2 regions of the Shewanella sp. 10N.286.52.C2 genome follow, and region 1 is predicted to be linked to the other one. Evidence: predicted binding sites of a transcription regulator. Region 1 holds the regulator's gene; the other holds the start of a gene.
What was found. Region 1 encodes LexA, which represses DNA repair genes until DNA is damaged. Its sites were predicted from a motif close to TACTGTATNNNNATACAGTA; they were not measured.

Region 1 (7,555 bases):
GCCAGCAGCGCCATACTTGCTAATGTCACCGAACTCGCTGCGGCGGCGCCATTGATGTTAGTCATCACTTTATTGGCCAATACATTTACTGCTGGCGTTAACCATGATGGCTTTTGATCCGGATCTTGAGCAATTTCTTCACGCCAATTTGGCGATTGTTGATTTAAAAATTGCTGCACATTGATTGGCTCGCCAAAGTTAACGTAACCTTGGCCAAAGTTGCCTAATTTACGCAGCGCACCAAAGACCTGCCACACTGATTCTTTTTGCTTTTTCTTACCGCTTAACTCTTTATGATAGGTGGACACTTCCATCACATGATCATAACCAAGATAAACTGGCACTAAGGTTACTGGGCGTTCAATGCCCCGCAGTACACAGTTAACTGTCATCGCTAACATGCCGGTCTTAGGCGCTAATAAACGACCGGTACGAGAACGACCACCTTCGGTGAAGTATTCAACCGAATAGCCTTTAGCAAATAACTGATCTAAATACTCACGAAACACTGCGGTATAAAGTTTATTACCGTTAAAGCTACGACGAATAAAGAAAGCACCACCACGGCGGAACATAGGGCCTGCTGGCCAAAAGTTTAAATTAATACCGGCGGCAATATGCGGCGGCACCATGCCTTGGTAATACAAAATATACGACAGCAGTAGGTAATCCATGTGGCTACGATGGCAAGGCACATAGACAATTTCATGACCATCATGATGCAGCTTACGCACTTTTTCAGCGCTTTTAATGCTAATACCGCTGTATAACTTATTCCACAACCAAGTAAGAAAGCGCTCAGCAATACGCACTAAGCTGTCTGAGTAATCCGCTGCAATTTCATCTAAATACTGAATCGCTTTTTCGCGGGCTTTGTCTTCAGGAATTTTTTTATTAAGCGCTTCTTCTTTTATCGCTTGAGCAATGGCATCAGACTTTAATAATGAGTTGAACATTGCCTGACGATTTGGCAGTTGTGGGCCTGTCATCACTTTACGTTGGCGTCTAAAGTGCACTCGCGCCACACGGATAAGTTTATGCGCAATACTGACATCAGTGCCGTGTTCATCAGCCATATAACGTAGCGACATAGCATTTGAGAATTGAATAAAGCTATGGCGACCTAAGAACAAAATCATCAACCATTTACGTAACCAGGTCGGGTTTTCACGCTCAAATACGGCTGCGGTCATGGTGTCATCTTCTTTACCAGGGATACGTCCCCAATACAGACTCACTGGCACCAATTGAATATCAAGTTGATCATTTTTTTTATGTAAGGCTAATAAGCTGGTGAAGTTATCAACAAATTTTTCGCCACTTAAACGCTTGCCAAATAGAGGCTTACGACCTTCAATACACACAATTCTAGGGGTATTTAAGCCATCAACGTCTAGTCGCTCATAAGGGCTCGGTAAGCCATATTTGGCGGTCACTTCATTTAATGCCGCAATATCACTGAGTGATTCTGTCTTCATCACATAGACCACTGGTTTATCTGGGTCTAAGTTCAGATCGGCAAAGGGATCTTCAGGCACAACAACCGTGTGCACCATCAGTTTTTGAATCCAACGTAATGATTTTGCTATGATTGAGTCAGGTTTTAACATGAGTGTTCGCATATTCAACATCAATTAATTGGCCATAGAATACCAGATAATGGTTCAGTTTCACTAACAAGGGTCTATACAGAGAATATTTGTTCAGTAAAAATAGCCATATCCGAATAACAACCAACCTATTTTCAATCAACACTACTGTATAAATATACTGTTTAAACAAACGATGTGAGAAATAGCCAATTTCATCGGTTTAAAAAGCTGACTTACCTTCATTAACTAAATAATTAAATTACAGATACTTAACCGTGCCCCCATATATAGCCAACAAGAATTAGATGATAATAGTTAAATTAATTTGGTTAATACTTGCGCGACCACCGATACTGTATATAATGACAGTCACTGTATAAAAAAACAGGAATCAATATGAGACCTTTAACGCCACGCCAAGCTGAAATATTAGAGCTAATTAAATGTAATATCGCCGAAACAGGTATGCCGCCAACTCGTGCAGAAATTGCAACTCGATTAGGCTTCAAAAGCGCCAATGCCGCTGAAGAACACTTAAAAGCACTGGCAAAAAAAGGCTGTATTGAAATTATTCCTGGTACCTCTCGCGGGATCCGCATGGTGCAGGTGGAGGAGGAAGTTGAAGCAGGCTTACCACTTATCGGCCAAGTTGCTGCAGGTGAACCTATCCTTGCTCAAGAGCATGTTGAACAGTATTTCCAAGTTGACCCAGAAATGTTTAAGCCCAATGCTAATTTCTTACTACGCGTTCGAGGCGACAGTATGAAAGACATTGGTATTTTAGAGGGCGACTTATTAGCAGTGCATAAAATGCAAACTGCCACCAATGGTCAAGTTGTAGTGGCACGTCTTGAAGACGATGTAACCGTGAAAAGATTTGAAAAGAAAGGCAATATTATTTATTTACATGCTGAAAATGCAGAATATGAGCCGATTAAAGTTGATTTAAGTTGCCAAAACCTAACGATTGAAGGGCTTGCTGTTGGCGTTATTCGTAATGGAGGTTGGTTATGAACACATTAATAGGCAATGCACCGCGTCACCCTGGATTATGGGTAGATATGGCATCTGATCCCTTACCCACTAAACAAGGGATTGAAACCAAGCGCACCCAAAACCAAGGCTTAACTGAATTGACTCAATTATGCAGTCAGTTAGCCATTTTAAGTCAGCAAGGCCGTTGGATTGTACTGATTAATCCGCCGCATATCGGTTATAAGCAAATTCTTGCTAATGCCAATGTTCGTATGGACAGAGTATTGTTAGTTCACACCAAAGATGAAGTCGAAACCCTGTGGGCGATGGAAAAAGCGCTCACTAACGGTACTTCAAGTGCAGTAATTACTTGGACACCACCATTAGATGCCCGCGACAATCGCCGCATTCAATTGGTTGCCAAAAATGCCTTAGCCCAAGGGATTATCATTGAAGATGTAAATACTCACTTACCTGAAGGCGACCCATTAACGCAAACTTTAGCAGTACCGACTCGGGTAAACCTTACCTCGTTTCACTAGTAAAATATGACTAAAAAAGCCCTTCACTACGCTGAGGGGCTTTTTTTTGCACTTTTTTCAGCAAATTAGATGATAAAGTGATCTTGATCAATATTTAATCTCCAAGTAATGTAGTTAACAAGGTAGTAACAATTTATCGTACTGCCGAGAATAAATGTCAAAAAGATACAAACGCTATTAAAAGATTGAGCTGGTACCGTGCGGTATAGAAAGCCTTGAATGTAAAGCGTCAAATATAATTGATAAGTTCAGTATTAGGTACAAGTGTGGCACCGTAACGTAATAACATAATTGAGTTTTCAAGCTCAAAGCCACCGTGTACTTTGAAATGATCAAACTTTTTCGGGTATGAAAAGTTTGCATAGAGCAGAGTATTACTGTGTGGCTTTTCTTTGTAATTGCAATTCGCAATTAGCAGAGGAGTAGTCTTGTGAAGCGATTGTTGTACGGATTAATGGTGGCGTTGCTTGCAACCCCACTCACAGCGGCAGAGATGCCCTTAAACATGACTCAAGGTGTAACAGAGATCAGTGGCCAGGTTTACGACCTGCATATGATTATTTTGTATATCTGTTGCGCCATTGGTGTCGTGGTCTTTGGGATCATGATTTATTCCATGATCTATCACAGAAAATCTAAGGGTGCAGTTGCAGCCGACTTTCATGACAGTACCAAGGTTGAAATAGCTTGGACAGTATTGCCATTTCTAATCCTAATTGGCATGGCAATCCCAGCAACAAAAACGCTGATTGCTATGGAAGATCCCAGCGATGCTGAACTGACAGTCAAAGTGACGGGCTCTCAATGGAAATGGCATTACAGCTATTTCAATGAAGATGTCGAGTTTTTCAGTTTATTATCTACCCCAGCAGACCAAATTACTGGCACCGCAGATAAAACCGACACCTATCTTTTAGAGGTCGATAAGCCGCTGGTTTTACCAATAAATCGTAAAGTACGTTTTTTAATGACCTCGGATGACGTTATCCACTCTTGGTGGGTACCAGCATTTGCCGTTAAAAAAGATGCAAATCCTGGTTTCATCAATGAAGCTTGGACTAAAATCGATAAAATAGGTACTTATCGAGGCCAATGTGCCGAACTATGCGGTAAAGATCATGGCTTTATGCCTATTGTTGTTGAAGCCGTCTCAGAAGCAGACTTTGACCAATGGCTAATCGACCAAAAGCAATTTGCTGCTGATGCTAAAGCCGCTGCACAAGCCTCACTGAGCCAAACCCTTAGCTATGACGAGTTAATGGCCCAAGGCGAACAAATCTACATGGGTCGCTGCGCGGCTTGCCACCAACCTAATGGTGCTGGTTTACCTGGCGTCTTCCCTTCCCTTATTGGCAGTCCAATGATTAAAGGCCCAGTGTCTGGCCATATCGATATTGTCGTTAATGGTAAGCCTGGCACTGCGATGCAAGCGTTTGCCAAGCAGCTAACGGCAACTGAAATTGCTGCAGTAGTCACTTATGAGCGTAATGCTTGGGGTAATGACTCTGGCGATACCGTGCAAGCGGCTGATGTGAGTGGCAATGGGACAAATTCTAGCGCTACACCAACCACTGCAGACGCTCCTAGTGCAGGCACTTCTACCGCAGACACGTCAACGCCTGTGACTTTACCAGCAAGCTTACCTACAGCTGAACAACTTGAAGACACTGCAACACAAGCTGTGACTGAAGCGGCAACACAAGCAGCAGAAGTTAAAGCTGTGGTATTGGATGACTTGACGATGGATGAGTTAATGACCATGGGCGAGCAAGTCTATATGACTAGCTGCGCTGCATGTCACCAAGCTGCTGGTACTGGCTTACCTGGCGCGTTCCCTTCATTAGTAGGCAGCCCACTCATCGTCGGTCCAGTGACGGATCATCTTAATATTGTCATCAATGGTAAACCTGGCACGGCAATGCAAGCATTTAACTCGCTACTTACGCCACAACAGCTTGCTGCAGTGGTGACTTATGAGCGAAATGCCTGGGGTAATAACTCTGGCGATGCAGTTCAGGCTGCTGATGTTGTTGGTCACGGAAAGTAAGGGATTAAAATGAGCACAATTACACAAGATTCACCAGCCGCTCACGACGATCACCATGATGACCATCATCATGGGGCGCCAAAAGGCATTATGCGCTGGGTTTTAACCACTAACCATAAAGATATTGGTTCAATGTATCTGTGGTTTAGTTTCATTATGTTTTTAACCGGCGGCGCAATGGCCATGGTCATTCGTGCTGAGTTATTCCAACCCGGTTTACAGTTAGTTGAACCTAACTTTTTTAACCAAATGACCACAGTCCATGGCTTGATTATGGTATTTGGCGCAGTCATGCCAGCCTTTACCGGCTTAGCTAACTGGCTCATTCCAATGATGATTGGTGCGCCAGATATGGCACTACCGCGGATGAATAACTGGAGCTTTTGGATTTTACCTTTCGCGTTTGCGATTCTACTTAGCTCGCTATTTATGGAAGGTGGAGGCCCCAACTTTGGCTGGACTTTCTATGCACCACTGTCAACAACCTATAGCCCTGATAGCACAGCATTATTTGTGTTCTCAGTTCACATTATGGGCATAAGCTCGATCATGGGTGCTATTAACGTGGTGGTGACCATTGTTAATATGCGTGCTCCGGGTATGACTTGGATGAAGCTGCCATTGTTCGTCTGGACTTGGCTGATTACCGCCTTCTTGCTAATAGCAGTGATGCCGGTATTGGCAGGTGTAGTAACCATGGTACTGACTGATAAATACTTTGCCACCAGCTTCTTTGATGCTGCTGGCGGCGGCGACCCTGTGATGTTCCAGCATATTTTCTGGTTCTTTGGCCACCCCGAAGTCTACATCATGATTTTACCTTCATTCGGGATTATCTCGGCCATTATTCCCACCTTTAGCCGTAAAAAGCTTTTCGGTTATGCCTCCATGGTATACGCCACCTCAAGTATTGCGATTTTGTCCTTCCTAGTTTGGGCGCATCACATGTTCACCACCGGGATGCCAGTATTTGCAGAGCTATTCTTCATGTACTGCACCATGTTAATCGCAGTGCCTACTGGGGTGAAAGTGTTTAACTGGGTTGCAACTATGTGGCGCGGCTCAATCACCTTCGAAACCCCGATGCTGTTCGCCATTGCATTCATCATCTTATTCACCATCGGTGGCTTCTCTGGCTTGATGCTAGCGATCACCCCAGCGGATTTCCAATACCATGATACTTACTTTGTGGTAGCGCATTTTCATTATGTACTGGTGACTGGCGCAGTATTTTCCATTATGGCTGCAGCATATTACTGGCTACCGAAATGGACAGGATACATGTATAGCGAAACATTAGGTCGTTGGCATTTCTGGTGCAGTGTTATTTCAGTGAATGTACTGTTTTTCCCAATGCACTTTTTAGGCTTAGCAGGCATGCCACGTCGTATTCCAGACTATGCAATTCAGTTTGCTGACGTAAACCAAATTGTCTCTATTGGTGGTTTTGCCTTTGGTTTATCACAACTGATTTTCCTCGCTGTGGTACTGAAATGTATCAAGGGCGGCGAAAAAGCTGCGGATAAGCCATGGGAAGGTGCTGAAGGGTTAGAGTGGACTATTGCCAGTCCTGCGCCTTATCACTCATTTACCACCCCACCAGAGGTTAAATGATATGAGCCAGCCAACAAAATCAAACCGTAATTTACTTATTGGCCTAGTACTGGGTTCAATAGGTATGTTCGGCTTTGGTTTTGCGCTAGTGCCTTTGTATGACGTGCTTTGCGATGCCTTGGGGATTAATGGAAAAACCCAAAGTACTGCCAGCAGTTATGAGGCTGTGATGATTGATAAAGACCGTACTGTAACCATTGAGTTTATTGCCCAAGTACAAAGCAATATGCCGTGGGAGTTTGTGCCAAAAGTGAACCGCATGCAGGTTCACCCCGGCGAACTCACACGTACTGCGTTTTTAGCGAAAAACTTATCTTCAAATAACCTCGTAGGCCAAGCAATACCCTCGGTATCGCCAGGCCAAGGCGCGGCTTATTTTAATAAGACCGAGTGCTTTTGCTTCAATCAGCAACCCCTAGCAGCAATGGCCGATGCTGAATTACCGTTAATTTTTTACGTGGATGCGGATTTACCTGAATCCATTAACACTTTGACTCTCTCTTATACCCTCTATGATATTACAGACAAGCAGACTGCAGCCATAGAGCAAGGAGCAGCAAGATGACAACAAAACATGAAAACTACTACGTGCCAGCGCAAAGTATCTGGCCAATTACCGGCGCTATCGGATTATTTCTGATTGCATTTGGCGCAGGTACCTACATCCAACAACTTTCAACTGAACAATCTTCTGGCGGCTACACCCTAATCGCGGGTATTGCTGTAATTATATTTATGCTGTTTGGCTGGTTTAAAAATATCATTGATGAGTCAATGTCAGGTTT
Region 2 (3,852 bases), on a different contig from region 1:
GCTTGCATAAGGTCCGGTGCTTGAGATTGTAATTGATACTCTTGTGGCAGCGCGTTGTCGCTCACTCCAGGTAGTACATTGACTACACTACCAGTGATCAACCTTGCAGCGTGCTTAACGCCCTCTAAAGAAATATCAGCACCTGCAATCCAAAATTGGGTATCTGCGTTTAATAAGTGTTGGTATTGACTATCAAACTTAGCTAAAAACTTCACGCCGTTTTCAGTTAGTTGGGTTTGATGAATCTTACCCACATCAATGCCGCGATAAACTAACGTTGAGCCTTGATTAATCTCATCAGCATTATCGGCTAGCAGAGTGAATTCGATGCCTTTGACAGCACTTTCTTCATCAGGGTAAAGCACAAAGTTGTCACCATTTTGCGCCGCGGCAGAATTAGCGACTGAATTAAAACTAATTCCGCCAGCGAGCAGCGATGCCAAGCTTTCGGTATTGACTTTAATGCCCGACATAGACGCATCAATTTTTAGACCTGACACGTTCCAGAACTGGGACTCTTGTGTCACTAAATGGGCGTACTGTTGCTCGATAAACGTGCTGATATTAATGGTATCGCTGTCAATTAAGCGATAGTTTACAACTTTCCCTACAGGTATTTGACGGTAAAACACCATTGAGCCGATATCCAGTGAGCCTAATTTTGAGGTGGTCAGCGTAATAAGCACCCCATTAGTATCAGGAAGCATAGTTGGCGCATCTTTTAAGGCGACAAATTCAGATGCTGAGCTGCCATCACCGGGTTGAACGGCAATATAATTGCCTGAAAACAAGGTATCTAAACCTTCAATACCAGTGATACTGGCTTTAGGCGTGACCAACCAGAACTTGGAATTTTTATTGAGAAATGGTTCAGAGCGATAATCCATAATAATTTTGACATTAACGCCAGACAATTCATTGTCGATACTGATATCTGTCACCTTACCAACGGTCAAACCTTGGTATTTGACTAAGGTTTTACCGATATCGATACCAACGGCATTAGGGAAGTGCACAATAATCTCGATACCTGATTCTTTGATGCTTTTTACACCAAGCCAAGCGCCAAGGGCCAAGGCAACAATCGGTAATAACCAAATCGGCGAGAATAATTTCTTTTTAACAACTTTTGGTGATTCAATTTGTGTCATTGTTTTTTTCCAAGCGATCCCAAAGTAAACGAGTATCTAATACCTTTGCTGCTAACTGAGTCAGTAAAATGACTAACGCAAATGCGGTTGCTGCAGGTGCGGGTTTAGCATCAAGTAATTGCCCCATATTAACGACGGCGACAGTTAACGCAATAACAAATAAATCCAGCATCGACCATCTGCCAATCCATTCAATAATATGAAAGCCTATCATGAGTTTCTTTTTAGAAACTGGCAGATTAAAGCTAATAGCGATTAAGTAAATCGCTAAGCCTATAATTTTTAGCCAAGGCACCAATATACTGGCAGTAAAGACAATAATGGCAATAGGGATCATGTCAGAGTGAACCAAATGCACAATACCAGTAAATATGGTGTCATAGGTGACTTTGCCCTGATTGGTGAGCACAGTGATTGGGTAGATATTAGCTGGGATCAGCAAAATGGCTGCGGTAATCAATAACGCCCAACTTTGCTGTAAACTGGCATGATTACGTGTTTGGATTTTAGAATCACAGCGACTACAACGGTCACGACTGATGTTATTGATTTTTTGACAAACAGTGCATAAACAAAAACCGATTTGTATTCCTTGCCGCGCAGGAGTGTTAGCGCTCATAAGCCATTCCCCACATATGTTCTAAATTATATTCCCGTTGTAAAAATAAGATAACTAAAAACAGCATACAAAAACAGAAGGTGCCCATGCCTAAATAAATATCTGAGAAGTCAGACAAGTTAAACGCAGCTACTAAAAATGAAATGACGTAAATTTCAAGCATAGTAAGTTGCGATAAGGTCGCATGGTTTTTAAGCAGTGCGCGATATGTCTTTTGCCAAAAACAGGAGTGCAATTTAAGTTTAACTATGGTGACTTGTAATAAAATCGATAAAATTAATAATCCCGGGGCAATGACCGCTGCCGCCATCACAGCGATGCCAACTATCCAATAACCTTGCAGCCACACCGTCACAGCCGTTTCAAAAACTGTTGTTGTTCGCACACTGCCTAAAAAGTTGATTTCTATGATGGGTAAAAAGTTAGCCGGAATATAAAATAATAATGCCGCGATACACAAGGCAAGCATGCCATTGATTGAGCAGTAAGGAACGTCATAAAGTGCCGTATGACAGCGAGGGCATAACGCGCGAACATTAGACGGTAAGGCGCGCTTTTGAACGGCTAAGTCACAGGAGCGGCATAATATAATGGTGTTCGGGTCAAGACTTTTCGGCATAGATAAAGGAAAACCGTCCATGTAGTGAAATATTAATGAGCAATAAAATAATAAAAAACGCTTTGTTTTGATTAAAAACACAGTGGAAATATTATTTATCAAGTTACAATAAAACCTAATAATACCAGAATAATCAGAATACTTGCATCAGAAGTTAGTTCTATGACACTCTATGCACTGTATATAAAAACAGTAAGAGGTTAATCATGGCTGTAATAACAAAGTTTGTCGTGGTAAGAGAAGGGGTTGAGAAGATGACGTTTACATCTAAGAAAGAAGCTGACGCCTACGACAAAATGCTCGACATTGCGGATAACTTAGTGCCTTTTATTTCTGGCGCTGAGCTGGAAATAGAGGAAAATAGTGTCGAAAAACTTGCTTTTTATCTTGCATCTAACAAGGATGAACTTGCAAATTTATTAAAAGGGATCGTAAAGCCTAAAGCGGCTACACCCAAAACAGCAAACAAAAAAGCCACTAAAAAAGCGGCTGCAGAATAATAAAAACCTCACTTAGGATGGAAAATGAAAGCTGAGTTTTATGACACATTAAACCGCCAAGTACTGGCATTAATGACCGGTGAAGACGACCTTATTGCAGGAATGGCAAACTTTTCAGCGTTATTAAATGACAACTTAGATGATATAAATTGGGTTGGCTTCTATATTAAGCGTGAAGAACAACTCGTTCTTGGTCCGTTTCAAGGAAAAGTTGCTTGTACACGTATTGTGATCGGTAAAGGTGTATGCGGCACAGCAGCGGCAAATGATGAAACACAATTAGTGGCAGATGTGCATCAATTTGCAGGACATATTGCCTGTGATGCTGCCAGTAATTCTGAAATTGTAGTCCCTGTTCGCCAAGGCAATGACGTAGTTGCGGTATTAGATATTGATAGCCCATCATTGAATCGTTTTGATACAGACGATAGAAAAGGCTTAGAAATGCTAGTAAAAAGCTTTGAATCTTGCCTATTTGCTTAATTAGCGACCAAATATAGCAAATTGCGGGTCGCAATCGCTGCCATGAGCTTTATAATACCGAACAGCGCGCATTGCTATGGATAAAATTTATTTACTGTAAAATTACAGCTAAGTGAGTTAATTTGTTAAAGCATGTTTCAATTGCTTTAGCAATCGAATAAGAAGTGCTAATTTGAACGTTAAGCAAGATCTGTTTAACGAAAGATAAACGACTGTACTCGCAAAGAAAGCTGAGACTCAGTCCCTTTTATAACGTGGAAGTAAAAATGGAATCAACAGACAAGTTGACCGACACCAACGCAGTTTTAGCGTATTTATATGAAACATTTCCTTTATGCTTTATTGCAGAAGGTGAAACTAAGCCATTAAAAATTGGGTTGTTTCAAGATTTAGCTGCTAGGTTGGCTGATGATTCTAAAGTAAGTAAAACACAATTACGTGTAGCACTTAGACGTTATACAAGCAGCTGGCGCTACTTGA

Region 2: a site for LexA is predicted at 2,565-2,584, ahead of BCU94_RS19210 (YebG family protein). Genes of this name have one in related genera too.

Annotation. Positions count from the first base shown of each region.
Region 1 is NZ_MCTV01000088.1:5,252-12,806, reverse strand. It holds gene plsB (glycerol-3-phosphate 1-O-acyltransferase PlsB) at 1-1,610, opposite strand, end outside; gene lexA (transcriptional repressor LexA) at 1,989-2,606, shown strand; gene BCU94_RS19430 (SulA-like leucine-rich domain-containing protein) at 2,603-3,109, shown strand; gene coxB (cytochrome c oxidase subunit II) at 3,540-5,156, shown strand; gene ctaD (cytochrome c oxidase subunit I) at 5,166-6,770, shown strand; gene BCU94_RS19415 (cytochrome c oxidase assembly protein) at 6,772-7,335, shown strand; gene BCU94_RS19410 (cytochrome c oxidase subunit 3) at 7,332-7,555, shown strand, end outside.
Region 2 is NZ_MCTV01000079.1:57,349-61,200, forward strand. It holds gene BCU94_RS19195 (MlaD family protein) at 1-1,151, opposite strand, end outside; gene BCU94_RS19200 (paraquat-inducible protein A) at 1,138-1,770, opposite strand; gene BCU94_RS19205 (paraquat-inducible protein A) at 1,760-2,389, opposite strand; gene BCU94_RS19210 (YebG family protein) at 2,596-2,889, shown strand; gene BCU94_RS19215 (GAF domain-containing protein) at 2,914-3,372, shown strand; gene proQ (RNA chaperone ProQ) at 3,639-3,852, shown strand, end outside.